Regions from separate parts of the Ectobacillus sp. OTK genome, predicted to be linked through region 4. Evidence: predicted binding sites of a transcription regulator. Region 4 holds the regulator's gene; each other region holds the start of a gene.

Region 1 (7,460 bases), 1.7 Mb from region 4:
GGGATGTACAGACAAATAGTGCTTGCCAAAGAATAGGGCTGCTAAAGCATTTGAACCTATTTAGAAATGAAAATAGAAGGCCTATGATAAGCCGCATGACCTATGCCGTAGACGGAATTTACAGCAGGAAATCCTGCAGGAGTGTGCTTGTGTTAAGCGGGCCTGCAGAGGAAAAATGAATGCAAAACGCAGCAGCAAAAATGAGCGTGCGATTTCTCTTTAGAAATCACACGCTCATTTTTTTATAGAAGATAGAAGCGGATATTTCATTTATACGTAAATTAATTTCCCTTAATAGAGGAAATGATATTACAGCGATGAATTTATCATGCTCAATTTGTGCGATGTTTCCATCTCTCTTTCACATCCCTACGGGAGCTTTATTAAATTATTCTTTAGGGGGGCAAATAAGTGTTCAAAAAAGGCTTTAAAAAGAAGATAGTGTCTTTTGCAGCCGTATCGTCTATTACTGTTAGTGGTTTGATTGGCGCTGGTGCTCTAGCAGCATCTGTGAAAGCAGAAAACAATCAAGATAACGGGAAGGTGAAAAACGTTATATTTATGATTCCCGACGGCTTTTCTGCCTCGTATGCAACAAGCTATCGTTGGTATAAAGGTAAGGAATCTCTTTTGGATTCAATGCTGGTCGGTATGCATCGGACGTATTCCGCAAGCTCAGGAGTAACGGATTCAGCAGCTGCTGCTACGGCAATGGCGACTGGCGTGAAAACAAATAACGGAATGATTAGCACTTCACCGGAAGGGAAGGAGCTGAAAACAATTCTTGAAGCAGCTGAAGCAAACGGAAAGGCATCCGGATTGGTCGCTACCGCCACTATTACACATGCAACTCCGGCTGCTTTTGCTTCGCATGTTGCTTTACGTATAAATGAAGCAACGATTGCACCGCAGCTGCTGAAAAATGGAGTAGACGTCATTCTAGGGGGCGGGAGAAGATATTTTCCTAACCGGCTTTTAAAGGAGGCACAAGAAAAAGGTTACCAATTCGTCAGTGATCGGGGGCAGCTGGCTGGTGCAGGAAACACGGACAAGCTAATCGGTTTATTTGCTGAAGGAGGCTTAGCATCAGAGCTAGATCGGGATACTACCCGCCAGCCCAGCCTGGCTGAGATGAGCGAAAAAGCCATTCAAGTTCTTAGGAAAGATAAGGATGGATTCTTCTTAATGATTGAAGGAAGTAAAATTGATTGGGCAGGACATGTTCATGATGCAGCTTGGGCAATGAAGGATGCTGAAGCATTCGAAGCAGCAGTGGCAAAGGTATTGGAATTTGCGAGAAAGGATAAAGATACTTTAGTTGTTGTCGCTGGCGACCATGATACAGGCGGCTTGTCTGTTGGCGGTTATGGCAAATACGCTGCAAATATTGAAGTACTTCGCAATGTAACTGCAACAGGCCGCTTTATGGCAGGCAAATTGAAGGCTGACCGCAGCAATCTAAAGGCGGTAGTGAAACAGTATGCCAATATTGACCTTACAAATGAGGAAGCCGCAAAAATTAAATTTGCCCCAAAGACTGATGTAGCAATTAATGAGGTGATTTCTGAACGTGCATTAGTCGGATGGACAACTTTTAAACATACTGGTGTGGATATTCCGGTATATGCATTTGGACCAGCATCTAATCGGTTTTACGGTTTACACAATAACACAGATCTTCCTCGATTCATGGCACAAGCGATGGAAATTCCCTTTAAACCAGAAACTAGGTGAAGCTTTTTAACGCGCAGCCTGACTAGCATGCTGCGCGTTTGTTGTTATTTCCTGCACTGCACTAGGACAGCCTGCCCTTGAAAGCTGCTAATATGTCCATCCTGCACCTCAATATGAAAATGCTTCCTCGTCTGTTCGTCTCCCTGCAGCATATACTGCTCCAGTTCTTCTTTCTCCTGCTGCGGCAGCCCCGCTTGGCTGCACCATTTCTCAAACTGAAATGTTTTTGAGAAAGTTGCAAGCTGCTGCACCGTAAATCCTGAACGCTCTAATAATGAAATCCACTCAGATTTCTTCCAAGCGCGGTAGTGGCTGTTATCACGCTTTTTCTCCACTGTATTGTAAAAGATATCCAGATCATCTTTCTCTGGAGCGATGTTATCGATTAGAAGAAACATCCCATTTTCCCGTAACACACGATAGCTCTCAGCCGCAAAAGCAGCAATGTCCGGAAAATGATGCGGTGCAATGCGGCAGGCGACAATGGAAAAGGAAGCATCGGGAAACGGCAGCTGCTCGGCATCGCCTTGCACAAAGGTAACGTTTGTATGCCCATTTCCGCGAATAAACGCTTCAGCTTCCTGCAGCATGTTTTCTGTTAAATCGAATGCGACAACCTGGCCCGCAAGCGGAGCAAAGCCGTTGGCGACATGACCGCCGCCTGTGGCGATATCGAGAACAGCATCTTCCTTCGTTGCCTCAGAGAGCGCAAGAAGGGCTGCCAAATCTTTTCCTTTTGCATGGATTTCGCTTGTTACATAATGAGCCGCATACTTGCCGAACTGCTCCTGTACCTGCTGTTTGTTATCCATTCGTACCATCCCCTTCCTTTGTTACTATCATATTACAAAAGGATTAATAAGGAAATTTCATTTTTGTGTGAAAACATCATAAGAAATTCTTATCTTTCCTTATAAACGTTCACAAAATATTGCCTGAAAAGTGTGATGTCCATCACAGATTCGGCCCAAAATAAAGGCGATTTTGGCGATTTTTCTACAACTCCCTCTGATTTATACTCTTTTACAATCCTCTTTGCTACAATGTACCCAAGATGAATGTTCAAAAATTCACAAAGGAAGAAGGATTTCAAAATGAGTAAACAACGTCTCGTTATGATCGGCAACGGAATGGCCGGTATCCGCTGTATCGAAGAAATTTTAAAACGAAATCCGGAGAAATTTGAAATTACGGTATTTGGTGATGAGCCATATCCTAACTATAACCGTATTGCTTTATCCAATGTGCTGCAGGGCAAAACAACACAAGATGAAATAGTGATGAATGACTGGAGCTGGTATGAAGAAAATAATATTACTTTATATACAAACGAGAAAGTGATCCATATTGATAAGGAAGCCAAACGTGTATGTACAGAGAATGATCGCACTGTCGAGTATGACAAGCTTCTCATCGCAACAGGATCCTCCGCATTCATTTTACCTGTACCGGGACACGAGCTTCCAGGTGTAACGGGCTTTCGGACAATTGATGACTGCAATATGATGATGGAAACTGCGAAGGAGTACAAAAAAGCGGTAGTCATCGGCGGAGGCTTGCTTGGGCTGGAAGCGGCGCGCGGACTGCTGAACATGGGAATGGAGGTAGAGGTTGTTCACCTTATGCCGCATTTGATGGAGCAGCAGCTCGATGCGCCGGCGGGAGCCCTGCTGAAAAAGGATCTAGAAGCGCAAGGCATGAAGTTTTTGATGGAAAAGCAAACAACTGAAATTATTGGTGAGCACCGCGTAGAAGGGATTCGCTTTAAAGACGGCTTTGAAACAACATGCAATTTAGTTGTCATGGCGGTTGGCATCCGTCCAAATGTACAGCTTGCAAGAGAAGCAGGATTAGATGTAAACCGAGGCATCGTTGTGAATGACTTTATGCAAACCTCTGATCCCTCTGTGTATGCAGTAGGGGAATGCGCGGAGCATAATGGAAATGTGTACGGCCTTGTAGCGCCTCTGTACGAGCAAGGCGCGGTGCTTGCGGAATATATATGCGGTCTTGCAGCAGAAGGCTATACAGGAAGCGTGTTGTCCACACAATTAAAGGTTTCAGGCTGCGATTTGTTCTCTGCCGGACAAATTAATGAAGATACAGAAACAAAGGCTGTGACAGCGCACGATGGCGTAGCAGGCACATACAAAAAGATTCTCGTTCGCGACAATAAAATTGTGGGAATCGTTTTATACGGTGATGTATCCGACAGCACTCGTTTGTTCCGTTTAATGAAGCAGGGAGCGGATATTAGCGAGTATACACATGCTTCTATTCTTCATAAAGGAGAAGAGAGTGAGGAAAACCTTGTCGCTTCCATGGGGCCTGAGGAAACGATTTGCGGCTGTAATGGTGTAACAAAAGGCGCGATTGTCCACGCTATTTTGGAACAGGATTTAAAAACCTTTGAAGAAGTAAAAGCATGCACAAAAGCAGGGGGATCATGCGGAAAATGTAAGCCGCTCGTTGTACAGGTGCTAGAGCATACGCTTGGCGGCGCAGTGCAGGAGGAGCACGCCGGTATTTGCGAATGTACAGCATTATCCCGCGATGAGCTGATGGAAGAAATTCGGACAAAGGGATTAAAAACGGCAAAAGAAGTGCGTTATGTACTGGGCTGGAAGAACGAAGAGGGATGTGCAAAATGCCGCCCTGCGTTAAACTATTATCTAGGTATACTTTGGCCGGAGGAATATGAGGATGAAAAGCAATCCCGTCTTGTAAATGAGCGGATGCATGCAAATATTCAAAAGGATGGAACGTATTCTGTTATCCCGCGTATGTACGGTGGTGTAACAGATGTACAGCAACTGAAAAAATTGGTAGAAGTGGCCGAGAAATATGAGGTTCCTTTAATTAAATTAACAGGCGGCCAGCGCATCGGCTTATACGGCATTAAGAAGGAAGATTTGCCGCATGTATGGAAGGATCTCGGTATGAAGTCCGGATACGCGTACGGCAAAACACTTCGCACAGTTAAAACTTGCGTTGGCGCAGCATTCTGCCGATTCGGCACCCAGGACTCGATGGCACTTGGCATTGCGCTTGAGAAGAAATTTGAGCGCATTGATACACCGCATAAAGTAAAAATGGGCGTATCTGCTTGTCCGCGCAGCTGCGTTGAGTCTGGCGTAAAAGACTTTGGTGTAATCGGCGTTGAAAATGGCTTCCAAATTTATATCGGCGGCAACGGCGGGACAGAGGTGAAGGAAGCGCAGCTGTTATGTACAGTGAAAACAGATGAGGAAGTGCTTCGCTTAGCTGCGGCATTCGTTCAATATTACCGGGAAACAGGCATCTATTTAGAACGTACAGCTCCTTGGTTAGAGCGTGTGGGCTTTGATCATGTCAAGGAAATGATGATGGATGAAGCAAAGGTAAATGAATTGAATGAACGCTTTGAAACAGCGATGACAAGATACCGCGAGCCATGGGAGAAAGTGCTGCAAAACCCTGATTTACGGGCAATGTACGAAGTAAAACGTGTATAAGTAACGAGAAGCCTATTGATAAAAGAGCGGGGAGGATGTCCTCTCCGCTAATGGAGAAGGAGAGGAAGAATATGGCCACAGCGATGCAAAAAAAAGTAAAGGTAATGAAGCTTGAGAATTTGCCGATGCAAATCGGCCAAGAGATAAACGTAGAGGGCCAATCGATTGCGCTATTTCGCTTAAGTAACGGAGATGTAAGGGCAGTGAGCAATGCATGTCCTCATAAAAATGGGCCATTAGCAGAAGGTATTGTATCAGGAGAATACGTGTTTTGTGCACTTCATAACTGGAAAATCTCCCTCGTTACCGGAGAGGTGCAAAAGCCGGATGAAGGCTGCGTACAAACATATGAAACAGAAGTAAAAGATGGGTACGTATATATTACAGTGTGAGGAGACTAACATGACAAGAGCTGTTGGAAAGGTGTATTTAGTAGGGGCGGGACCCGGAGATGCGAAGCTTATAACAGAAAAGGGGAAGGAATGTCTTCAAAAAGCGGATGTTATTTTATATGACCGCCTTGTCAGCCCGCGCCTGCTGGAGCACGCGAGCAGCAATTGTGAATTTGTATATTGCGGTAAATTGCCCAAACGGCATATTATGAGGCAGGAGCACATTAATCAGGCGCTCGTGCAGTATGCGCAGGAAGGAAAAACGGTCGTTCGCCTAAAAGGCGGCGACCCTTCTGTGTTTGGACGTGTCGGGGAAGAAGCAGCTGAGTTGGCAGCAGCGGGCATTTCCTATGAAATCGTTCCGGGTGTTACGTCAAGCATCGCGGCAGCTGCGTATGCAGGCATTCCCGTGACACACCGCGATTATAGCAATACTTTCACAATTGCAACAGGGCATTCTAAGGGCGAGCTTGAGCTCGATTTTGCAGCGCTCTCCAAAAGTAAAACATGCGCATTTTATATGGGAATTCAAAACCTGCCGTTTATTTGCAAGCAGCTCATTGCAAATGGGAGGGAGGAAAGCACGCCTGTTGCAGTGATTGAATGGGGAACGACCGGAAGGCAAAAGACAGCGACGGGTACACTGCAAACGATCGTGCAAGAGGTGCAGGAAAGTGAAATCTCCAATCCTGCAATGACCATTATCGGAGAAGCTGTGCAGCTTAGAGAGCAGCTTTCTTGGTTCGAGAGAAAGCCCTATTACAAAAAGCGCGTTCTCCTTGCAAAATCATCTGCACAGCCAAGCGATATTGCTGAGTATTTAGCGGAAAACGGGGCAGAGGTTTGGGAAATTCCGCATTTTAAGAAAGAAGTATTGCCGATCTCAAAAGAGGATCTAAAAGCAGCATTTCAGGCGGAGCGTCTTGTTTTTACCGCAAATGAAAGCGCAGAGCTGTTTATGGAAGCTGTGATGCGAACTGGATATGATGTACGTGACCTGCCGCGCCGTATAGAAGGTGTGTCAGAAAAATCGAGAACAGAGCTCTCTCGATTTGGAATTCAAGCGCAGGAAGCAATAAAGTCATCATATGATACCGTCTATATTGGGCGTGTCCTGTCTGACGCAGAGCGCGAAGTCCTGCTTGAAGCGTATGGCAGCGGCAGGGGGGTATATACGCATGAGGTTGAGCTGGATGTGCGCTTTCAGGAAGTCACAGAGCGGCTGTGGGCTGAGTTTCCATGGGATACAGTATTATTTCCAAACAAAGCGGCTATAGCAGCCTTTATGGAAGAAATGAGCCGTTTTGGCGCCAGTGAGGATGTACTGGCATTGCGCTATGCGTACTTAGGGGAAAGCACAGGGAGGGCTGCTCGTACATATGGCTTTACAAACATAGACGAGCACCTGCAGCATATGCTCTCATCACGGGAATGGAAGAATGGAAGAAAATTGTAGAAAAAGCCTGCGCAAGCTAGGCTTTTTTTGCATACCTCCTTCTTGCATATTAACCTCATCGTTCTATCGTACGCATAATTTTACACCATGAACTCAATTCCTTTATACAAAACTGGAAACCCTTGTATAATACAACTAGAGTAACTACATGTTTATACGGCTTGAAAATACATATAGAGATACTTTTTATTTTAACTGGAGGGGATTTATATGCAGCATACAAAAGAGAAATGGCAGTCCAGGGAGGGCTTTTGGAGCCTCGTAAAGGAGCTTGTTCACTACGGGAGTATTACGGGATCAGATCAGGAGGTACAGGTCGCGCATTATATTGCGGACGAGCTGCGCATGCTGCCTTATTTCAAGCAGCATCCAGACGATGTACAG
Region 2 (7,460 bases), 1.6 Mb from region 4:
CGCTTACGCTGCTTCCGGCTGCACTGTCCCTGATGGGCAAGCGTTTGAAACAAATGGGCCAAAAGCGGCGATCAGCAGCGTTTTGGCGTGCATTCGCTCATTTTGTGATGCAAAGGCCCGTCATCATGACAGCTGTCGTACTCATTGGGATTGTGCTTTGCTTACTGCCGCTGCGAGGAGCAAATTTTGAGTTTCCAGGCATTGAATCGCTTCCTGAACATAGCGATGCCCGCACAGCTTACGAACGGTATGAAACGGAGTTCAATCCTTTGCTCAAAAGGCATGCGGATGTAACCGTTCTTGTGGAAACGAAGCAAAGCATGACCGAGAGAGAAAGCTTAGAGAAGCTGGAAGCCGTTGTAAAAGAACTGGAGCAGGACCCGGATGTATACAAAGTAACGAGTGTTTACAGCATGCTCGGCGATATGCCAAGCAGCCAGCTGTATGCACTCATGCAATCACCGCAAAAGGAACAGGTGCTTCCTGCGGTAAAGGCGTACACGCACGGCAGCCGTGCACTCGTGCAGGTTGTGCTGCAGGCAAAGCCAAAGGCTGAACAAGCAAAACGATGGGTGCGGAATTTTAAAGATATGTATAAGCAGCCTGGTGTTACATATTCGCTCGGCGGTATGACGACGTTTGAGCAGGAATTGCAGGATGAGGTGAAGGCACGTGTTGCCATAGCGATGACTGTTATTTTCGGATCAACATTTCTCATTTTAATGATTGCGTTCCGCTCGCTCATTATCCCGATTAAAGCCATTGTGATGAATGTGCTGAGTCTTAGCGCAACAATCGGGATTATCGTGTGGCTATTTCAAGGAGGCCGGTTCGGGCTTGAGCAAAGCACGATTATGTTCGTCCTGCCTATTTTTATTTTTGGGCTTGTGTTTGGGCTCAGCATGGATTATGAAGTATTTCTTATTTCGAGAATGTACGAGCTGTATAAGGAAACGAAAAACAACGATACAGCAACGCTGGAAGGGCTTGTCTCTACAAGCCGCATTATTACGTCGGCGGCTCTTATTATGATTGTTGTCACCGGGGCATTTGCGTTTACCGATATTTTGCCTGTGAAGCAGATGGGATTGGGAGTTGCGCTCGCTATTTTTCTTGACGCCACTGTGATCCGTCTGTTGCTTGTGCCAAGCTTAATGAAAATGCTTGGGGATTGGAATTGGTGGTTTTTTACGAAATGGAGTATGCATAAAGAAGCAAAAAGCGGTGTGTAGTCGGTATTCCTGCAGAGGATACCGATTTTTTTATACTTTAAGAATTGGGAAACGTTAGGAATCAAGTATAGATGCAGCTAAGCCCCGTCCTCGCCCAAAGGCTCGCCAATTGGCAGGTTTTCTTGGATCATTAGAAAGATTGCAAAGCCTATATATGTGCTTCTCCTCCATGTAATACAGGCAGGATGAATAGATTTCTCTATCTTTTGACAAAGTATGTCATAAAGAGATTACGATTGAGGTGAGGACAAGATGTTTCGATACTTCAAGTTTAGGCTCAATGATACAGTACAGTTTGCAGAGAATGACGGACATATTTATCGAATTGTCGGCTATCGGCTGGAAAAAGGATATGGCGTGGAGGGCAACGAAGATTGGACGCACATTGTATATGAATTGCTTCGTGAATTTGACGGTTACATGATGGATGCAGAGGAATATGAACTTGTGAAAATCGTGCAGGTCGAGGATGAGTACTATAAAATAAAAGATCTGTGCGGCTATCGCTATCCGGTAAAAGCGAAGGTGACGAAACAGCCGCCGAAAATACCGGCCCGCCAGCATGTAGATGAATTGCTGGATGCCTATAACGATTACCGGAGATTGGCTTCCTTATTCAATGACATATCATATGAACGAAAAGCTGAGGAGCTTCTCGGGAAGTTGAAGGAATTTAGTTCCTAGCCGATGGGTGAGCCGTTAGGCAAAGATAGAGGCGTAGTTGCACTTATGCTGTATTCCTCAAATTTCCTGCTGCGCCAAATTTGCTTCTAGCTGGAAATGTATGCTTTCTGAAAGCGCAAAAAGAGGCTATGCAACAGGAATTCATCTCCCTTTCGCATAGCTTCTTTCTCTTCTTATATATAGGCTGCTTCCGTTTTATCCCGTCTATGATATGTCATGACCCAATCCGTCATATAGGCGCACACCGCCACCGAAAATCCGGTGTAGGCGACTTGGTCCCACGATAAGTATATGAGAGACAAAATAAGAACAAGCGCATCGAATATAAAATACACTTTGCCGACAGATAGGCGTGACACTTTACTTACGAGTATCGATAAAATATCATCTCCACCCGTCGCGCCTCCGTAGCGTAAAATCAGTCCAAGTCCAAAGCCGACAAGAACGCCCCCCAGCAGCGCGGCAAAAAATAGGTGCTGTGAAAGGTTAATTTGAAACGGAGAATATCGCTCCATGAGAGAATAAAAAACGGAGAAGGATGTCGCGCCAATAATCGTTTTGAGCGCCAATCGTTTTCCTAACACCTTCGAGCCAAGTAAAATTAATGGAATATCTAATAAAAGAGTTGTGATGGACGGGGAAATATGGAATAACGCTTGTACAAGCAAAGCAATTCCGATAAATCCGCCCTCGGCTAAATTATTTTGTACGTGAATATGATAAAATGCAGCTGCCAAAACAAAAGAACCGAACAAAATCATCGTAAATTCTCGCCAACGAATCCATTTCATTGTTATTCCTCTTTCGTAGTTAGTTTTTTCGGGAAGATCCTGATAGAAAACTAACTACCGCACATACAGCATAAGAGCATGGCTCTTTCGGAGTTAGTTTTCTAAAAAAACTAACTATGCTATATGTAGCAGAAGGAATAACGAGGCCGTTGATCCAACATACTTTCGCCCACTTTCGTTTTGTTTTCGTAGACAACAACCGTCTAACGAAAAAAGACGCTAAGTGTACGATAAATCTTGACGTTTCCAGATGCTCCTTCGAGCAACCATGGTTTCAAATCCTTTCTTTATAGGATACATTCTTATTATATCATATGTTTTCGCAGCATAGAAAAGAATGTATATTATTTACATTTACTTTACAGAAGAACAGGGACATGAAAAATACATATTTGTCGGAAATGTGTGTGAAATGATTCACAATTGCTTCACACACATTTTTCCAATAATGCAGTATAGTATGAGTATAGAGATTGTGATAAATATCACAAACAAAACTAAGCGGGACCAAAAATGTATCCTAGGGTCACTTTCGGTCCGCCAAGGAGGAGCAACCATGGCAGTAAAAGAACAAATGGTGCAGCAGGTACAAGACACAAGTGCAGTGATTCATGAGCTCGTGCAAAATGGGCAGAAGGCATTACAGCAGCTCTCGACTTTTACACAGGAACAAATTGATACAATTGTTCATGAAATGGCCCTCGCCGGTTTGGATCAGCATATGCCGCTCGCAAAGCTTGCGGTAGAAGAGACTGGCCGCGGTGTCTACGAAGATAAGATTACGAAAAACATATTTGCGACAGAGTATATCTGGCATAGCATTAAAAACAATAAAACTGTCGGTATTATCCACGAGGACGAACAAGCCGGCATCATTGAAATTGCAGAGCCGGTCGGTGTAGTTGCCGGGGTAACACCTGTAACAAACCCAACATCTACAACTATGTTTAAGGCGTTAATTGCGATCAAAACAAGAAACCCGATCATTTTCGCATTCCATCCGTCCGCACAACAGTGCTCTGCGCAAGCAGCACGTGTTTTATACGAAGCAGCTTTAAAAGCAGGAGCACCAGAGCATTGCATTCAATGGATCGAACAGCCTTCTGTGGAAGCAACGAAGCTTCTCATGAATGATCCAGGAGTGGCTCTTGTTTTAGCAACAGGCGGAGCAGGCATGGTGAAATCCGCGTATAGCACAGGTAAGCCGGCTCTTGGTGTAGGTCCTGGCAACGTTCCTTGCTATATTGAGAAAACAGCGAAAGTGAAGCGTGCCGTAAACGATGTGATTTTGTCCAAAACATTTGATAATGGTATGATTTGCGCATCTGAACAAGCAGTGATTGTAGATGAAGAAGTCTATAAAGAAGTAAAGGCAGAAATGATCGCAAGCGGCTGCTACTTCGTTACAAAAGAAGAAAAGAAGCTGTTAGAGAAGCTTGTTATTCGCGAGGACACTTGCGCTGTAAACCCGGATATCGTAGGTAAATCTCCTGAATATATTGCGAATCTTGCAGGCTTTACAGTACCAGAGAAAACGAAAATTCTCGCAGCGGAGATCGCTGGAGCAGGTGCAGAGTATCCGCTATCCCGTGAAAAATTAAGCCCGGTTCTTGCCTTCATTCGCGTGAAAAATACAGAAGAAGGCTTCCGTCAATGTGAAAATATGCTTGATCTTGGCGGGCTCGGTCATACAGCGGTCATCCACTCTACAAATGAAGCGCTGCAAAGAGAATTTGCGCTTCGTATGAAGGCTTGCCGCATTGTGGCAAATGCACCGTCTGCTCAAGGCGGAATCGGTGATGTATATAATGCATTCCTGCCATCTTTAACACTTGGCTGCGGATCTTACGGCAAGAACTCTGTTTCTTCTAACGTAACAGCTGTCCACTTATTAAACGTAAAACGGATGGCACGCCGTAATAATAATATGCAATGGTTTAAGCTGCCTCCCAAAATCTATTTTGAAAAAAACGCAACACAATATTTAGCCAAAATGCCGAAGATTTCTCGTGCCTTCATTGTAACAGACCCAGGAATGGTCAAATTGAACTACGTTGATGTTATCATGCATTACTTAAATCAAAATGCTAATCACGTACAAGTTGAAATTTTCTCTGATGTTGAGCCAGACCCATCTGATGCAACAGTGTTTAAAGGCGCAGAAATGATGCGCGCGTTCAAGCCGGATGTTATTATCGCCCTTGGCGGCGGCTCTGCGATGGATGCTGCAAAAGGAATGTGGCTCTTCTATGAGCACCCGGAAACAAGCTTCCACGGCTTAAAGCAAAAGTTTCTTGATATTCGCAAGCGTACATTTAAGTACCCTGAGCTTGGCCAAAAAGCACAATTTGTTGCGATTCCAACAACATCTGGTACAGGATCAGAGGTTACGCCGTTTGCGGTTATTACGGATAAACAAAACAATATTAAATATCCGTTGGCAGATTATGAATTAACACCTGACGTTGCGATCGTCGACCCGCAGTTTGTTATGACAGTTCCGCCGCATATTACAGCTGATACAGGAATGGACGTATTAACGCATGCAATTGAGGCGTATGTGTCTATCATGGCAAATGATTATACAGACGGTTTGGCATTAAAGGCAATTCAACTAGTATTTGAATACTTGCCAAGAGCATATAAAAACGGCAACGACGAAGAAGCCCGCGAAAAAATGCACAACGCTTCTGCTATTGCCGGCATGGCATTCGCCAATGCGTTCTTAGGTATCAACCACAGCCTTGCACATAAGCTTGGTGCAGCGTTCCATATCGCACACGGACGTTCTAACGCAATCTTAATGCCGCACGTTATTCGTTACAATGCGAAAAAGCCGTATAAGCACGCGTTGTTCCCGAAATATGAGCACTTCGTTGCTGATGAGCGTTATGCACAAATTGCCCGTGTTCTCGGCTTGCCTGCCCGCACTGTAGAAGAAGGGGTAGAAAGCTTAGTGCAAGCTGTCATCAAGCTTGGCAAAGAATTGAACATTCCGATGAGCATTGCTGCACAAAACGTAAACAAAGAAGTGTTTGAAAACCAAGTCATGGAACTGGCAGAGCGGGCATTTGAAGATCAATGTACAACTGCCAATCCAAAGCTGCCGCTCGTTACAGAGCTTGCAGAGATCTATCGCCAAGCATACGAAGGCGTGTAAGTAAGAAATGGTTTGCGGAAGGTTCCTCACGATCCAAGGCGCTGTTTGCCTTGGATCGTAAAGAACAACTGGCGAGAATGAGACACTAAGAAAAGCATTCTCCCTCTAGTTTGCCCCCATTAACGCAACAAACCCTGCCTGCTTAGGCGGTTTTTTTATTCTTGATAGCTGTACATGGTTCAGCGACGCATTGACAGTATAGGCATAAAAAATAGGAATGGCCCTGTTTTTCTATGCATATATGTTTATAAAGCTTATCTTTATGGACAAGGAGTGAACAGCTTGAATAGAGTAGGAAAAAATGATTTTGTTCCTGGATTTGTACCAAACCATAACCATGGGTCTGTGGATTATACCTCTGTCGAGGCAGGGCATGTACATCAATGCCTGGACGTAACATCTCCTCCAATTCCGACGCAGGATGGAGGGCATATTCACTATACAGAAGGGTATGTTGTATTTGAGGATGGGCATACCCATTATTATAAGGCGCACTCAGGACCCGCTATCCCTGTTGGAAATGGGATGCATGTTCATTATTACGATTTTTACACTACTGAAGATGATGGGCACAGGCATCATGTTAAGGGAGTAGACCAGCCTGCACCAGGTACGAAATAAAGATCGTACAGTTCTTTTTTCCTTACAAAAAGCTTTCACATTTATGAAGAAAAGGACCTGTTATCGTTTGGAAACAGGCCCTTTTTCATTTACAATGTAACAAGGTGATGAAATATGTACATGGTAAAAAAAGGAGAATGGTGCGAAATCATCGTACCTGCACATTGGAACTGTACAATTGAACAGCTATTAAAAGACAGGTGGCAAGTACCCAAAAAGCTTCTTCATCAATATCGAATGGAGAAGAGCGTTATTGTAAATGGAGAAGCAAAACGATGGAGCGAAGTATTGCAAGAAGGAGACGTGCTGCGCGTTCGAATGTTTCTGGAGGAAGATCTTGGTGTTGTGCCCGAATACATGGACGTAGATGTTTTATATGAAGATGATCATATTCTGATTGTAAACAAGCCGATTGGTATGGATACGCATCCGGCAGATAAGGGAGGCAAGCATACGTTAGCTAATGGAGTGGCTTATTATTTGCAAGCAGCAGGCATCGCGGCAAAGGTGCGGCATATTCACCGCTTAGATAAGGACACGTCAGGTGCTGTTGTGTTTGCGAAGCATGCGCTCGCCGGAGCCATCATGGATCGCCTGTTGCATGAGCGAAATATTAAACGAACATATATGGCGCTTGTTGAAGGAAAGCTGAAGGAGAAAAAGGGCGTTATTGATGCTCCGATTGGACGAGATCGCCATCATGCGGTGCGGCGAAGAGTATCGCCTAAAGGGGACCGCGCTGTTACGCATTACGAGGTGATACGCTACATGCCGAAGCAGCAGCTGTCCTTGGTAGAACTGCAGCTGGAAACAGGGCGCACGCATCAAATTCGCGTACATATGAGCTATATCGGCCATCCGCTTGCCGGGGATCGCTTATATGGCAGCCGTACTTCGTTTATAACACGCCAGGCGCTGCATGCGATGCGAATTCGGCTTCTTCACCCAATTACAGAGGAAAGGGTTGAAGTT
Region 3 (7,460 bases), 2.4 Mb from region 4:
CCGGCGAATCTGGCCGTGGTTTTTCCGTTGTAGCTGATGAAGTGCGCAAGCTGGCCGAGCAATCTAAGCAGGCAACAGAAAATATCACAGCAATGATTCACCAAATTCAAGCTGAAACTGCACTCGCTGTAGAGAAAATGGAAAAGGGAAATCATGATGTAGAACAAGGTACCACTATTGTACAAGAAGCGGGAGTAGCATTTAACAACATTGTATCAGGTGTTGAAAGTGTTGTTCATGAAATTCAAAAGATTTCCCGTTCATCTGAAGAAATGGCTGCCAGCTCCGGACAGGTCACTACATCAGTTGTAGAAATGGAAAATAGCATGAGAGCTGTACTAGAAAGTGTTCAGCAAGTAGCCAGCTCGCTTCAAGAGCAGTTGTCTTCAACAGGAGAAGTTGCAAATTCTGCACACGAACTCGGAAAGATGGCAGAAGCGTTACAAGAAATGGCTCTCCAGTTTAAAGTCTAAACAACATACAGAAAAGAGGGTGCTCCCTCTTTTTTTTTTAACTTTCTAGCTTAATTAGTTATTTTTTTAGATGATAGATCCGTAGCAAATACACTATCCTTTCTTCATAATGAGTATCGTACGTAAAAGAAATGCTGTTTGATTTGGAAGGTATCCATCCTGTGCAATACTTCTTTTTGTTGGAGGGGGTGAATGAAAAGTAAGAAATTTACAATTTAACGGAAGAGGATTTACTGTGAAAATAATTAGGAGAAATTGCCGTGTTTAACAAACAGAACACGGTTTAATTCAGGAAGAAATGAAAAATACTATCTCAGAAATGAATGTTTAAAAAGTGTAGATTGTCCATTTATTGAATCTTTTGGTAAAGTGAAGATATCATTGGAATAAACCATTGTTTGATTCCGAATGAATCTCAATATCTAAGTAAGGAGAAGTTGTAATGAAAAAAAAACCGATATATTCCTTGGATCCTCCTAAGGTATTGGTGGCAGGATTTGCTCTTATTATTTTATTGGGCGCGTTTCTTCTCACCCTTCCTATAGCTACTAAGGATGGGGGAGGGCTTCCGTGGTTAGATGCATTATTTACATCTACATCTGCTACATGCGTAACAGGACTTGTGGTTGTGGATACCGGAACGACATTTACGTTGTTTGGACAATTGGTTATTTTGTCCCTGATTCAAGTAGGCGGTTTAGGATTTATGACGTTTGCGACCTTTTTTGCGTTTCTTTTGGGGAAGAGAATTTCTCTGAAGGAGCGGTTGTTATTACAAGAAGCCTTAAATAACTTATCTGTTGCGGGTATTGTCCTCTTAGTAAAAAGAATTCTCATTTTTACACTTGTAATTGAGCTGATTGGCGGGATTTTATTAGCCATTCGCTTCGCGTTTGATATGCCGCTTTCCCAAGCGATTTATTATGGAATATTCCATGCTATTTCAAATTTTAATAATGCAGGATTTGATTTAATGGGGGAATTTAGAAGCTTGACCGGTTATGTAGAAGATCCCCTTGTCACATTAGTGGTTTGTATACTGATCACACTAGGGGGAATTGGCTTTATCGTGATGAATGAAGTGTACGAATACAGGCAAACTCGCCGTTTTTCTTTACATACGAAAGTTGTTTTCTTTACAAGTTTTCTATTAGTGGTGTTAGGGACTGTCATTATTTTCTTGCTGGAATTTAATAATCCCAAAACATTACAGCCGTTATCCATGTCTGGTAAAATTCTAGGGTCTTTGTTCCAAGCTGTTACGCCGAGAACAGCAGGGTCCAACACACTCAATATCCCTGATTTAACACAGCCGACTCTGTTCCTTATTATTATTCTGATGTTTATTGGAGCCTCCTCTGGGTCTACAGGCGGGGGAATTAAAACAACTACATTTGCCACTTTATTAGGAGCAGTATGGTCACAGATAAAAGGGAAAGAAGATGTCGTGTTTTTCCAAAGAAGAATTCCATATGATACGATTTATAAGGCGCTTACTGTTACATTAAGCGGTCTTCTCCTTGTCATGACGGTTACCATGCTATTAACGATTACAGAACGAGGAAAAGATTTCTTGATGATTCTGTTTGAAGCAACTTCTGCTTTCGCAACGGTCGGGCTCTCTATGGGGCTAACGCCTGAATTATCGCCGTTTGGAAAAATAATGATTATACTAACAATGTTTGCGGGAAGGGTAGGCCCATTAACCATTGCTTTTGCTGTTACACTCCGAAGACAGTCAGATCCGTTCAAGTATCCAAAAGGAAAAATCATGATTGGATAATGTCCCCTGCATACAACCTTAGAGGAGCGATGTGAAGATGAACAAACAGATAAACAAACAATACGCCGTTATTGGTCTGGGAAGATTTGGTTCGGGGATTGTGAGTACTTTGTTAGAAGCAGGAAATGAAGTGTTGGCAATCGATGCTAATGAAGAGCGTGTAAATGAATTTATTGATTCTGCTACACATGCAGTTATTGCAGATTCAACGGATGAAGTAGCTTTAAAAGCAATCGGTATCCGGAATTTCGACACAGTCATTGTAGCGATTGGAAATGATATGCAAGCGAGTATTTTAACAGTCCTTTTATTAAAAGAATTAGGAATTAAGAAGATTGTAGCCAAGGCCTTGAATAAACGCCATGGGGAAGTATTAAAAAAAGTGGGAGCTGACCAGGTTGTATTTCCTGAGTGGGATATGGGAGAGCGTGTGGCCCACCAGCTTATGCTGCCGAATGTTCTGAATTTCATTGAACTTGCGAAAGATTATAGCATAGAAGAAATCAAGGTGCCTTCCAATATGGCAGGGAAAAGTCTCAAAGAATTAAATATTAGAGCAAAATTTAATTTAACTGTAATTGCTATTAATAACAATGGGAACGTTAATATTTCTCCTTCTCCAGATGAGTTGATTCAAAAAGGAGACGTTTTGGTTATGATCGGAGAAAATAAAGACTTACACCGTTTTGCGAATCTTGAGTGAAACAATGTATGTTTGGTGATAAATTGTTATAGTTAGTTGTTTCTGAATGATGTATAAGGAGAATAGTTTTTAGAGATAGAAGGACATGTGCTTAATCTCAAAGCATATGTCCTTTTTTTTATGCCGTTATGGAAGGGGAGATATCAAAATCCTCTTAAGATGGAGAAATGGTTGATAAAAAGCTTGGCAATAGGATGATTGGGCAAAAGTATGAAAAAACAATGTATAGTTTATGTCGAAAATATGGAGGGTTTATGAATTCTCCCTTTATTGTGACGCACGTCACAGACGAATTAAACGCTAAAACACTATGATTACATTGTTGAAAGTGGTAATACAAAAAATCAAAATTGGCAACTGAGTTTTGAAAGGAGATGCACTAAGTGAAAAATCGAAAGCTGTTTCATTTTTTTAGGCTTTCCCTTTTGGCGGTAATATCCGCCGTATTATTATCAGGATGTGCCGAGCGCTACATCGTTCTCAAGCCGCAAGGTCCGGTTGCGCAACAGGAATATGACTTAATCGTGTTATCCGCCATTCTTTGTGCTGTAGTCGTTATACCTGTTTTAGCGGTCTTTATTTATATCGTGTATCGGTATAGAGACAAGCCTGGTAACAAAGCTCCCTATACACCGAATTGGGACGACAGCAAAATACTTGAAATCGTGTGGTGGGGTATTCCGATTATCATTATTGGTGTCCTTGGTTTTTATACAGCAAAGACAACCTATGCGTTACAAAAACCGCCTGCAAGTGATGTTAAACCAATTACAATTCAAGTTACTTCCCTAGATTGGAAATGGCTGTTCCAATATCCTGATCAGAATATTGCAACTGTTAACTATGCCGAAATTCCTGCGGGAGTACCTGTTCAGTTCGTATTAACGGCTGATGCTCCTATGAACTCATTTTGGGTGCCGCAGTTAGCTGGACAGGTATACACAATGCCGGGAATGGCTATGAAACTATGGCTGCAAGCTGACAAACCGGGAACATATTTTGGGTCAGGTGCTAACTTTACTGGTGAAGGATTTGCACATATGCAATTTCAAATAGTTGCCAAATCGCAGGCAGAGTTTGACGCGTGGGCGAAGAAGATTAAACAAACAGCACCAGCCTTAACAAAGGACGGCTATAACAAACTAGCGGAAAAAGGACTGGCTGATAAAATGGACTTCTCATCTTATCCAGCAAATCTGTTCAATGAAGTGGTCGATAGAAATGGTGGGAAATATATGAAACAACATATGGAACAAACTGATATGACTGATATGCACAGTATGCATGCTAAATAAACAAAGCGAATGGAAGGAGGAAAAATAGATGTTAGATAAATTGAAGGATTTTGCTTCCGAATTTTTTGTAACCGGAGATCCAATGATTTATGGAGCGGATGTTGCTATTGTTCTCGTTACTCTTAGCATTATATTTGTTCTTACGCATTTTAAAAAGTGGGGCTGGTTATGGCGTGAATGGCTGACAACCGTTGACCATAAAAAAATTGGAATTATGTATATATTATCATCGCTCCTTATGCTTTTTAGAGGAGGGGTGGATGCTCTATTAATGCGTCTGCAATTAGCTTTTCCGAATGTTGAATTTTTAGAATCGCAACATTACAATGAGATTTTCACAACGCATGGAACAATTATGATTTTATTTATGGCTATGCCATTTATGTTTGGTTTATTTAATATTGTTGTGCCGCTGCAAATTGGGGCGCGAGATGTAGCGTATCCATATTTAAACGCTGTCAGCTTTTGGCTCTTTTTCTTTGGAGCAATGCTTTTCAATTTATCCTTTGTAATAGGTGGATCTCCTGATGCGGGATGGCTTAGTTATCCGCCGCTGTCTGAACTGTCTGGCAGTCCAGGGCCTGGACAGAACTTCTATATTTGGGGTATTCAAATTTCCGGGATCGGAAGTTTGGCAACGGGAATTAACTTTATCGTAACGATCTTAAAAATGCGCGCTCCAGGTATGAAATTAATGAAAATGCCATTGTTTACATGGTCTGTGCTTTCAAGCTGTATTACAATCATTTTTGCTTTTCCAGTGTTAACTGTTTCTCTTGCTTTATTGTTTGTTGACCGTTTCTTTGGTGCTCACTTTTTCACAGCTACAGGCGGCGGAAATCCAATGATGTATGTCAACTTGATTTGGATGTGGGGACACCCAGAAGTATATATCGTAGTACTTCCAGCATTCGGTATTTATTCTGAAATTGTAAGTACTTTTTCGAAAAAGAAAATTTTCGGCTATAAATCCATGGTATTTTCTATGATGATTATTAGTGTCTTTTCCTACTTCACATGGGTGCATCACTTCTTTACGATGGGTGCAGGCGCGGATGTAAATGCATTCTTCGCAATTACAACAATGGCTATCGGGATTCCGACAGGGGTAAAAGTATTCAACTGGCTATTTACAATGTTCCGCGGACGTATTCGGATGACGCAGCCTATGCTATGGACGCTTGCCTTCGTTCCGTGTTTCCTTGTTGGCGGAGCAACCGGCGTTATGCTTGCAGTCGCGCCAGCAGACTATCAATATCATAACAGTTATTTCTTAATTGCTCACTTCCATCAAGTATTAATTGGCGGTGTTGTCTTTGGCTATGTAGCTGGATTATATTATTGGTGGCCAAAAATGTTTGGATTTAAGCTGAATGATCGATTAGGAAAATGGGCTTTCTGGCTATGGAATATTGGTTTCTATGTATGCTTCATGCCACAATACGCATTAGGATTCATGGGAATGACTCGCCGTGTGTACACATATGGATGGGACATGGGCTGGGCGCCGCTTAACCTTATTTCAACAATCGGTGCTTTCCTTATGGGGGTTGGATTCATTTTCCAAGGATGGCAAATTATTTACAGTATCAAACATGGAGAACGTGATGTAACAGGAGATCCGTGGGATGCGCGTACATTGGAATGGTCGATTCCATCTCCAGCTCCACTGTATAATTTTGCTGTTATTCCACATGTAAGCGAGAACGATGCTTGGTGGGCGATGAAAGAAGAAATGAAAAAATCAGGGGCGAAAAAGGAATCTCGTACTTTAGAACCGATTCATATGCCGAAAAACTCCGGTATTCCATTTATTATGGCAGTATGCTGGTTTGTTGCTGGATTCGGGCTTACCTTTAATTGGTCTTGGATGGGGATAGCTGGATTAATAGGTGTTGGAATTTGTTTACTGGCTCGCTCTTTCCAATATGACAAGGATTACTACATTCCAATTGATGAAGTGAAACGAACTGAAGCCTCATTAGGGAGGGCAATGTAATGGAACATACAGTTTCTCATACGGAACATCATGGTCATAATGAACATGAGATGACAACATTAGGATTTTGGATTTTTCTCGTAACAGACTGTATTTTGTTTGGTACTTTATTTGCAACATATGCTGTGCTGTATACTCATACTGATGGTCATTTAACAGGACGCGAGCTGTTTGAAGTGTCTGGATTTACAATAGAGACATTTATTCTATTAACGAGCAGCTTTACAAGTGGATTAGCATTATTGGCGATGAATAAAGGAAAAATGAAGCCGTTAATGGGTTGGCTGCTCATTACAGTGCTTCTTGGTCTATCCTTTGTTGGATTAGAAATCAATGAGTTTGCCAAAATGGTTTCGGAAGGGGCAAGCATTTCTACAAATGCTTTCCTTTCCTCATTCTTTACGTTAGTAGGCACACACGGTCTTCACGTTTCATTCGGTCTCATCTGGATGATTGCGATTATGATCCAAATTTGTAAGCATGGAATCAATGCTGTTACAAAACACAAAGTGTTTATTGTAGGGTTATATTGGCACTTTCTTGATGCTGTATGGATTTTTCTTTATACTGTCGTATATTTAATGGGGGTGATGTAATATGTCTCAGCACAACAATCACGGCTCGGAAAAAACATATGTGCTTGGATTTATTATCTCCATCGTACTAACAATTATTCCTTTACTGCTTGTATTAAATCATGTACTGAGTAAAGGAGCTCTAATCTTTTCAATATTAGCGATGGCGGTTCTTCAGCTTTGTGTGCAGCTCTTTTTCTTTATGCATGTGAAGGATGGGGAAAAGCCCCGCTATCATGCGATGGCTTTAATTCTTGGCGCCGTTATAGTTTTCACCATTGTAGCAGGCTCTATGTGGATTATGTCATTTAACTCACAAGTGCAGTGATTGTACTGGTGAAGCTAGATAGATATATTAATGTTTTTGAATTTAGATAAAAATAGGGATGGTGCAGGTGCACTATCCCTATTTCTGTATTAGAGCTCCAACGGTTACCCGCAGAAAAATCTTTCTATATCGCGGCAGGATCACATCTATGTCTAAACATATAGTTATGCTATTAAAAACATTAATTTATTTTTATTGGCATTAAGATATACATTTTTAGAAGATTATTATACAATATAAATCGTAATGATTTCTATTTACGGGGTACATATCTATTAAAACTCAGTTAGCGCTTGGTATTCAT
Region 4 (7,460 bases):
GGGCCTGGGGGGCCTGGAGGGCCTGGAGGGCCTGGAAATGGAACAGGAACAGGAACAGGAAATGCGCATGGATTGAAATGTTTCTTATTTTTTTTACAGGACAAGAGCAATCAAACTCCTTTATTTATTAGTTTAATATATCTAATGCAGAGTAAGTTTTTTTTGCCTGTGTGTTTGTCCTATATCCTTGCGGGGCAAGAATTTTCTCATTGCTTCTGTCCACGGCATATGCAGAATTCTATGCACACTTAGTATGATTTCATAATTTTTGATATTCGTTTTAGTCGTGTTTTTAAGGCGCCTGTCATCAAAGTCTTGATACGCAAATTCCAACAACAAAAAAGACTACCCCCTTTTTAGGAAGTAGTCTCCGTTTTACAAATTAATTTTTAGCACGACCAGTTCTTAATTTGAGAGCTGATTACATCATGCCGCCCATGCCCATGCCGCCCATGTCAGGCATTCCAGCACCAGCGCCTTTTTCTTCTGGCTTGTCAGCCACAACAGCTTCTGTTGTTAAGAACATAGCCGCTACAGATGCTGCGTTTTGAAGAGCGGAACGAGTTACTTTCGTAGGGTCAACGATACCAGACTCGATCATGTTTACCCATTCGCCAGTAGCTGCGTTAAAGCCTGTTCCTGCCGCTGCATGCTTTAAGCGCTCTACTACTACAGATCCTTCTAGGCCTGCATTGATTGCGATTTGACGTACAGGCTCTTCTAATGCACGAAGAACGATGTTTACACCTGTAGCTTCATCGCCAGTTGCAGAAATCGCAGCAACCTTGCTGTATACGTTCATTAACGCAGTACCACCGCCTGCTACGATACCTTCTTCTACTGCTGCACGCGTAGAGTTCAAAGCATCTTCAATGCGAAGTTTGCGTTCTTTTAGTTCTGTTTCTGTAGCCGCACCAACTTTAATTACTGCTACACCGCCTGCTAGCTTAGCAAGACGCTCTTGTAGTTTCTCACGATCAAATTCAGAAGTAGACTCTTCATACTGCGCACGGATTTGGTTGATACGCGCTTCGATCGCCTCTTGGCTTCCCGCACCTTCAACAATTGTAGTGTTCTCTTTTGTAACAACTACCTTAGCTGCACGGCCTAAGGATGCAACTGTCGCAGTTTTTAAGTCACGGCCTAATTCTTCCGTGATTACTTCGCCGCCTGTTAGGATTGCGATGTCCTCTAGCATTGCTTTACGACGGTCACCGAAGCCAGGAGCCTTAACAGCTACTGCTGTGAACGTTCCACGAAGCTTATTTACTACTAATGTAGCTAACGCTTCACCTTCTACATCTTCAGCGATTAGAAGCAAAGGACGACCTTGTTGTACTACTTGCTCTAATACAGGAAGAATTTCTTGAATGCTAGCGATTTTCTTATCTGTAATTAGGATGTATGGATTCTCTAAAACAGCTTCCATTTTCTCAGAGTCTGTAATCATGTAAGGAGAAGCGTATCCACGATCGAATTGCATACCTTCTACTACATCTAGCTCTGTTGTGAAGCCTTTGGATTCTTCTAATGTAATAACGCCGTCATTGCCTACACGCTCCATTGCTTCAGCAATCAATTGTCCTACTTCTTCGTCCGCAGCAGAAATCGCAGCTACTTGTGCAATGGAAGATTTGCCTTCAATCGGCTTAGAAATCGATTTTAATTCTTCAACTGCAGTTGCAACAGCTTTTTCAATTCCTTTGCGAAGACCCATTGGGTTTGCACCAGCTGTTACGTTCTTCAATCCCTCACGGATCATAGCTTGTGCAAGCACTGTTGCAGTTGTCGTACCGTCACCAGCTACATCGTTTGTTTTGCTAGCTACTTCAGCAACAAGCTTTGCACCCATGTTTTCAAATGCATCTTCTAGTTCGATTTCCTTTGCGATTGTCACGCCGTCATTTGTGATTAATGGAGAACCGAATTTCTTCTCCAATACAACGTTGCGTCCTTTTGGTCCAAGCGTAACTTTTACCGCATTTGCAAGAGTATCTACACCGCGAAGCATCGCACGACGAGCATCTTCACTAAACTTAATATCTTTTGCCATATTTTTAACCTCCCTAATAATGTTTGTAAAACGTATAGGATTAGCCGATTACTGCTAAAATGTCGCTCTCACGCAAAATTAAGTATTCTGCACCTTCGTATTTCACTTCAGTGCCAGCGTATTTTGAGAAGATAATACGATCGCCTACAGCTACTTCTAAAGCTACGCGATCACCATTTTCAAGAACACGCCCTGTACCCACTGCCACAATCTTACCTTCTTGCGGCTTTTCTTGTGCAGTACCCGGTAAAACGATACCGCTTGCAGTTTTTTCTTCTGCTTCAACGAGTTCAATTACAACGCGATCACCTAATGGCTTTAGCATGAAAATAACCTCCTCAATAAGTATATATAAGTTTTTATTAGCACTCGAAAGCAACGAGTGCTAACACACTTATTATAATAATGAATCCATTTTTCTTTTGCAAGCAAAAAACTCACAAATTTTGTGAAAAAAGCCATTGTTTTGCTTGTCTCTAGCCCTCACTCAGTATATCCAATCAACTCGAAAACATTCCCTTCGTTTTCCGGGCATATTCTATGTTACAATGAGACACATACCATAAGTTGTTTTCGATACAAAGCTCTGTTTTCCTTTTTACAAATGAAAATTTATAGCAAAAAGGGGTTATGTGATTTGAATAAACGCTACGGCTGGATCATTGTTACATATATTGCAATGCAGCTATCCGGCGCAATCGGACTACCGCTCCTTCTTAAAACAGGATGGTACGATCAATATGAACGCGGGGCAAAACTCCAGATTGCTTCCGGACATTGGGCTATTATCAGCTTTTTTACGGCCTTGCTCATTATTCTATGGCTTTTGCGAAAGGACCAGTTGCATACTAGTATAAATGGCCGGAAATCAAATGCAGCCGCAACAGTCGGATGGATGATAACAGGGGTCTTTCTCGCCTTCTTCGCCCAAACTATTGCAGGAACGATTGAAATGAAGGTACTTGGCATTGAACCCGGTTCCGAAAATACAGAGCAGCTCATCGAAATTGCAGCCGCCACACCCTGGTTCATTCTTGTAACATCCGTTTTGGCACCGGTACTCGAGGAAATTGTTTTTAGAAAGATTTTGTTTGGCACACTCTATAAACGATATAACTTTTTGATTGCGGCTATTATTAGCTCCTTGATTTTTGCTGCAGTCCATCTGGATTTCTCCCATCTGCTCATTTACATGTCGATGGGGCTTGTTTTCGCCTTTCTATATGTACAAACCAGAAGAATTATCGTTCCTATCACAGCTCATGTTATGATGAATACCTTTGTTGTACTTGTAAATCTTGTATTTAAGGACGACCTAGAGCGAATGATGCAGAAAGCTGAAAAACTGCAAGTATTTATCGGAGGATTTTAAATATGCGAAGCTCACCATTGTTTATGGCCACACTATACTTTGTTCTCGGCTCTGTTTTCACATACTTAGCTGTGACAAGTGTCGAGAATACTATTTGGAACTTCTATACTCTGCTTTTAATTGTTATGGCAACATTTGATTTTGGATTGGCCTTAAGGCTCATCCTTTTGAATATCAGGCTGCGAAAGCTAAAAACGCCTAAAAAATAAAAAACGCGGGAAAGCTGCCGCGTTTTTTATTTTGGATAATGCTTTAAGAAATAGACAAGCGTCTGCAATTCCACAGCCAAATCAATATGGTGAATACGAATATGCTCCGGAACATCAATCCGAGCCGGCGTAAAGTTCAGTATTCCTTCTATCCCGGTCTTCGACAATCGGTCTGTTACTGACTGCGCCACATGAGAAGGCACCGTTAAAATAGCTACCTTTATATCATCCGTAAGTCTCTCTTCTAGTTCATCTAGATGATAAACAGGAATACCTGCAATGGTTGTTCCGATTTTACCTGCATCTACATCAAATGCCATTTCAATCCTTGTATTGTTATTCTTTGTGAAATTATAATTCAAGAAAGCGGTTCCTAAATTCCCGACTCCAATTAAAATAACACCAATTAAATCATCCTGATCAAGTGTTTGACTAAAAAATGATAAAAGATAATTTACATTATAACCGTATCCTTTTTTTCCCAATGCACCAAAATAGGAAAAATCTCTTCGAATCGTAGCGGAATCTACCTTTACTGCCTCACTGAGTTCAGCTGATGAAACACGTTGTTTACCGGAAAGCGATAAATTTTTAATAAACCTGTAGTATAAAGGTAATCGTTTCGCAGTTGCCTGCGGAATCTTCGGTTGCTCCATAGAATTCCCCTCCTTCTCCCTATTCCATTTTATATGTTATTAGAATAAATTTGTAGAAGTTTATTCATCTAAAGTTTTCTTTGTATAATAGAGATGGACTATGTCACTCAATTTAAACTATACACTATTTTTAGTTATATTGAAAAACATAAGTTTCATGTAAAAGAGACGGAACTAGAGGTGATTGCATTGATACTACTACAAGTGAACGGATTAATAAAACAGTATGGCGCTGATGTGATTTTATCTAATATAAAGCTAGAGGTACAAACACGTGACCGCGTTGCACTTGTCGGCCGCAACGGCGCAGGTAAATCGACGCTTTTAAAAATCATTGCCGGCGAACTGTCGTATGACGGAGGAGAGATTATCAAGCCAAAGGACGTAACAATGGGGTATTTAGCTCAGAATACCGGATTAGAAACCTCTTTAACAATTTGGGAGGAAATGATTACTGTATTCGCCGAACTGCAGGCAGCTGAGAGGGAACTCCGCCGTCTAGAGCAAGAGATGGGGCGCGAAGAAGTATTCACGAATGAAACGCGCTACCAAAAACTACTTTCTGATTATGACCGGTTGCAGCAAACATATAAGGAAAAAGGCGGCTACCAATATGAAGCGGATGTTCGCTCTATATTGAGCGGTCTAGGCTTTCCGGCTGAAACGCACGGTACAGTCATCTCTACCTTAAGCGGCGGGCAAAAAACACGGCTCGCTCTCGGTAAAATGCTATTAACAAAACCAGATTTACTCATTCTGGACGAGCCGACAAACCATCTTGATATTGAGACGCTTACATGGTTAGAGCAGTATTTGCAAGGCTATCCCGGGGCAATCTTAATCGTTTCACACGATCGCTATTTCTTAGACCGCCTTGTGACACAGGTATACGAAATTTCTAATAAACAGAGTAAAAAATATACGGGCAACTACAGTAAATATTTAGAAGAAAAAGCCGCCTCCTATGAACTTGAGATAAAGCGCTATGAGAAGCAGCAAGAGGAAGTATCAAAAATACAGGATTTCATTCAGCGAAATATCGCTCGCGCTTCCACAACAAAACGAGCGCAAAGCAGGCGAAAACAACTTGAACGAATGGATTTAATGGAAAAACCTCTCGGTGATGAAAAGTCGGCTTCCTTTCACTTTGATATTGAACGACAAAGCGGAAATGACGTGTTAAAGGTAAAGGACTTAAAAATAGGATATACAAACGAAGCCATTATCGAGCACATTCATATGCATATTACACGTGGTGACAGCATTGCTCTTGTCGGGCCAAATGGAATTGGAAAATCTACGCTTCTAAAATCCGTTATCCAACGGCTGGAGCCGCTGCAAGGAACGATCTCCTTTGGTTCGAATGTTACGATTGGCTACTATGACCAGGAGCAAGCAAACCTGACATCCTCCAAACGAGTGCTTGATGAGCTATGGGATGAGTTCCCGCTAAAGCCAGAAAAAGAAATCCGTACAGTTCTCGGGAATTTCTTATTTTCAGGAGATGATGTGCTAAAGCCTGTCTCTTCCTTAAGCGGCGGCGAAAAGGCTCGCGTCGCTCTCGCCAAACTCATGATGCAAAGAGCAAACTTCTTAATCTTGGATGAGCCGACAAACCATCTAGATTTAAACAGTAAAGAAATATTAGAGAATGCCTTAATTGATTTCCCAGGCACTCTTTTATTTGTTTCCCATGACCGTTATTTTATCAATCGTGTGGCCACTAAGGTAATTGAGCTGTCAAAAGAAGGTGCAGAGGAATATTTAGGTGACTACGACTATTACGTACAAAAGAAAGCAGAAATGATAGAACGGGCACAATTGCAGCAGGAAGAGCAAAAGCAATCGACCAAAGCTGAGCAGCCAGCGGAAAAACGAACATATCTTGAAGATAAAGAGCGAAAAAAACTAGAGCGACAACGAATTCGGAAAATTGAGGAGCTTGAGGAGCGTATTATGCAGTGGGAGGAGCAAATTGCAGCATTAGAAGAAAAGCTCTGCCTTCCCGAAGTGTTTCAAGACTATGAGCAAGTCCAGCAAATCAATTCAGAGAAGCAAGCCCTGCAGGAGCAGCTTGAGATTGCCATGACACAGTGGGAAGAGCTTCAAGGATAAAGGCCAAACTTGGGCAACGGAGTATCATACCGTAAGCGGGAATTTCCTGCTCATAATAAAAAAGTCAGTGTTGCACTGACTTTTTTATTATCCACAAATCTACTCAATTCTATTAACTTATCCACATTATCAACAACCAAACAGGTACTTATCAACAGATTTTACACAAATGAATAATAGTTAATAACATCTCTCTTACATTTATCCACAACAAAAAAGGGATCCCTGTGCATGACCTAGCTTTCGAGGTCTAATCCCGGGTTTGCATTTAAAGCTAAATTAGCCCGCTTGCCCTGATTGTACAAAATAGTGCCTGCTGCTGCAATCATAGCGGCATTATCAGTACAAAGCGACAACGGCGGAATCACCAGCTCTATGTCCTGCATTGGTGCAAATGCCTCCTGCAGGCGATTTCGCAGACCTTTATTTGCAGCTACACCTCCTGCGAGCAATACCTGCTTTACTCTATATTCTGCAGCCGCCTTTACTGTTTTTGTAACAAGCACATCAATTACACTGTCTTGAAAGCTTGCCGCTAAATCTTCGGGAGCAATGACCTCTCCTCTTTGCTTCGCATTATGAACTGCGTTAATAACTGCAGACTTTAAACCGCTGAAGCTAAAATCATAAGAATCTGATTCCAACCAAGCACGCGGCAAATCAAGAACTGGCTGGCCCTCATGTGCTAGGCGATCAATGTGGGGGCCGCCTGGATACGGAAGGGACAATGTTCTTGCAACCTTATCATAGGCCTCTCCGGCCGCATCATCACGTGTTTCCCCAATTACTTCAAATGAACCATGCTCATCCATGTACACAAGCTCTGTATGCCCCCCAGAAACAACAAGGGACAGCAAAGGGAACTTCATCTCAGTTATGAGGCGGTTCGCATAAATATGCCCCGCAATATGATGGACACCCACTAGAGGGATCCCATGAGCAAATGCAACTGCTTTTGCTGCATTGACTCCAATTAATAACGCCCCAACAAGCCCCGGGCCCTCTGTCACTGCAATCGCATCAATATCCTGAAGCGTTACATCAGCCTGCTTTAA

What was found. The regulator Rex, encoded in region 4, represses fermentation and respiration genes when NADH is low (regulators of the CRP and FNR family bind a similar motif). The targets are predictions, from matches to a motif close to TTGTGAAATATTTCACAA.
Region 1: nirB (nitrite reductase large subunit NirB) is a predicted target of Rex. The motif match lies at 2,793-2,810, and genes of this name have one in related genera.
Region 2: adhE (bifunctional acetaldehyde-CoA/alcohol dehydrogenase) is a predicted target of Rex. The motif match lies at 3,113-3,130, and genes of this name have one in related genera.
Region 3: AC6HZ4_RS13055 (ubiquinol oxidase subunit II) is a predicted target of Rex. The motif match lies at 3,230-3,247, and genes of this name have one in related genera.

The regions. Positions count from the first base shown of each region.
Region 1 covers NZ_AP048547.1:1,899,059-1,906,518, forward strand. The annotation lists gene AC6HZ4_RS09260 (class I SAM-dependent methyltransferase) at 1-36, shown strand, start outside; gene AC6HZ4_RS09265 (alkaline phosphatase) at 412-1,734, shown strand; gene AC6HZ4_RS09270 (class I SAM-dependent methyltransferase) at 1,779-2,546, opposite strand; gene nirB (nitrite reductase large subunit NirB) at 2,829-5,228, shown strand; gene nirD (nitrite reductase small subunit NirD) at 5,300-5,620, shown strand; gene cobA (uroporphyrinogen-III C-methyltransferase) at 5,631-7,076, shown strand; gene AC6HZ4_RS09290 (M20/M25/M40 family metallo-hydrolase) at 7,287-7,460, shown strand, end outside.
Region 2 covers NZ_AP048547.1:1,827,528-1,834,987, forward strand. The annotation lists gene AC6HZ4_RS08890 (MMPL family transporter) at 1-1,232, shown strand, start outside; gene AC6HZ4_RS08895 (YodN-related protein) at 1,485-1,916, shown strand; gene AC6HZ4_RS08900 (YitT family protein) at 2,090-2,707, opposite strand; gene adhE (bifunctional acetaldehyde-CoA/alcohol dehydrogenase) at 3,264-5,867, shown strand; gene AC6HZ4_RS08910 (YmaF family protein) at 6,150-6,488, shown strand; gene AC6HZ4_RS08915 (RluA family pseudouridine synthase) at 6,603-7,460, shown strand, end outside.
Region 3 covers NZ_AP048547.1:2,636,364-2,643,823, forward strand. The annotation lists gene AC6HZ4_RS13040 (methyl-accepting chemotaxis protein) at 1-473, shown strand, start outside; gene AC6HZ4_RS13045 (TrkH family potassium uptake protein) at 916-2,256, shown strand; gene AC6HZ4_RS13050 (potassium channel family protein) at 2,306-2,959, shown strand; gene AC6HZ4_RS13055 (ubiquinol oxidase subunit II) at 3,343-4,254, shown strand; gene qoxB (cytochrome aa3 quinol oxidase subunit I) at 4,283-6,253, shown strand; gene cyoC (cytochrome o ubiquinol oxidase subunit III) at 6,253-6,849, shown strand; gene cyoD (cytochrome o ubiquinol oxidase subunit IV) at 6,851-7,156, shown strand.
Region 4 covers NZ_AP048547.1:240,417-247,876, reverse strand. The annotation lists gene groL (chaperonin GroEL) at 422-2,053, opposite strand; gene groES (co-chaperone GroES) at 2,094-2,378, opposite strand; gene AC6HZ4_RS01420 (CPBP family intramembrane glutamic endopeptidase) at 2,691-3,425, shown strand; gene AC6HZ4_RS01415 (YdiK family protein) at 3,428-3,634, shown strand; gene AC6HZ4_RS01410 (redox-sensing transcriptional repressor Rex) at 3,661-4,290, opposite strand; gene AC6HZ4_RS01405 (ABC-F family ATP-binding cassette domain-containing protein) at 4,480-6,405, shown strand; gene tsaD (tRNA (adenosine(37)-N6)-threonylcarbamoyltransferase complex transferase subunit TsaD) at 6,642-7,460, opposite strand, start outside.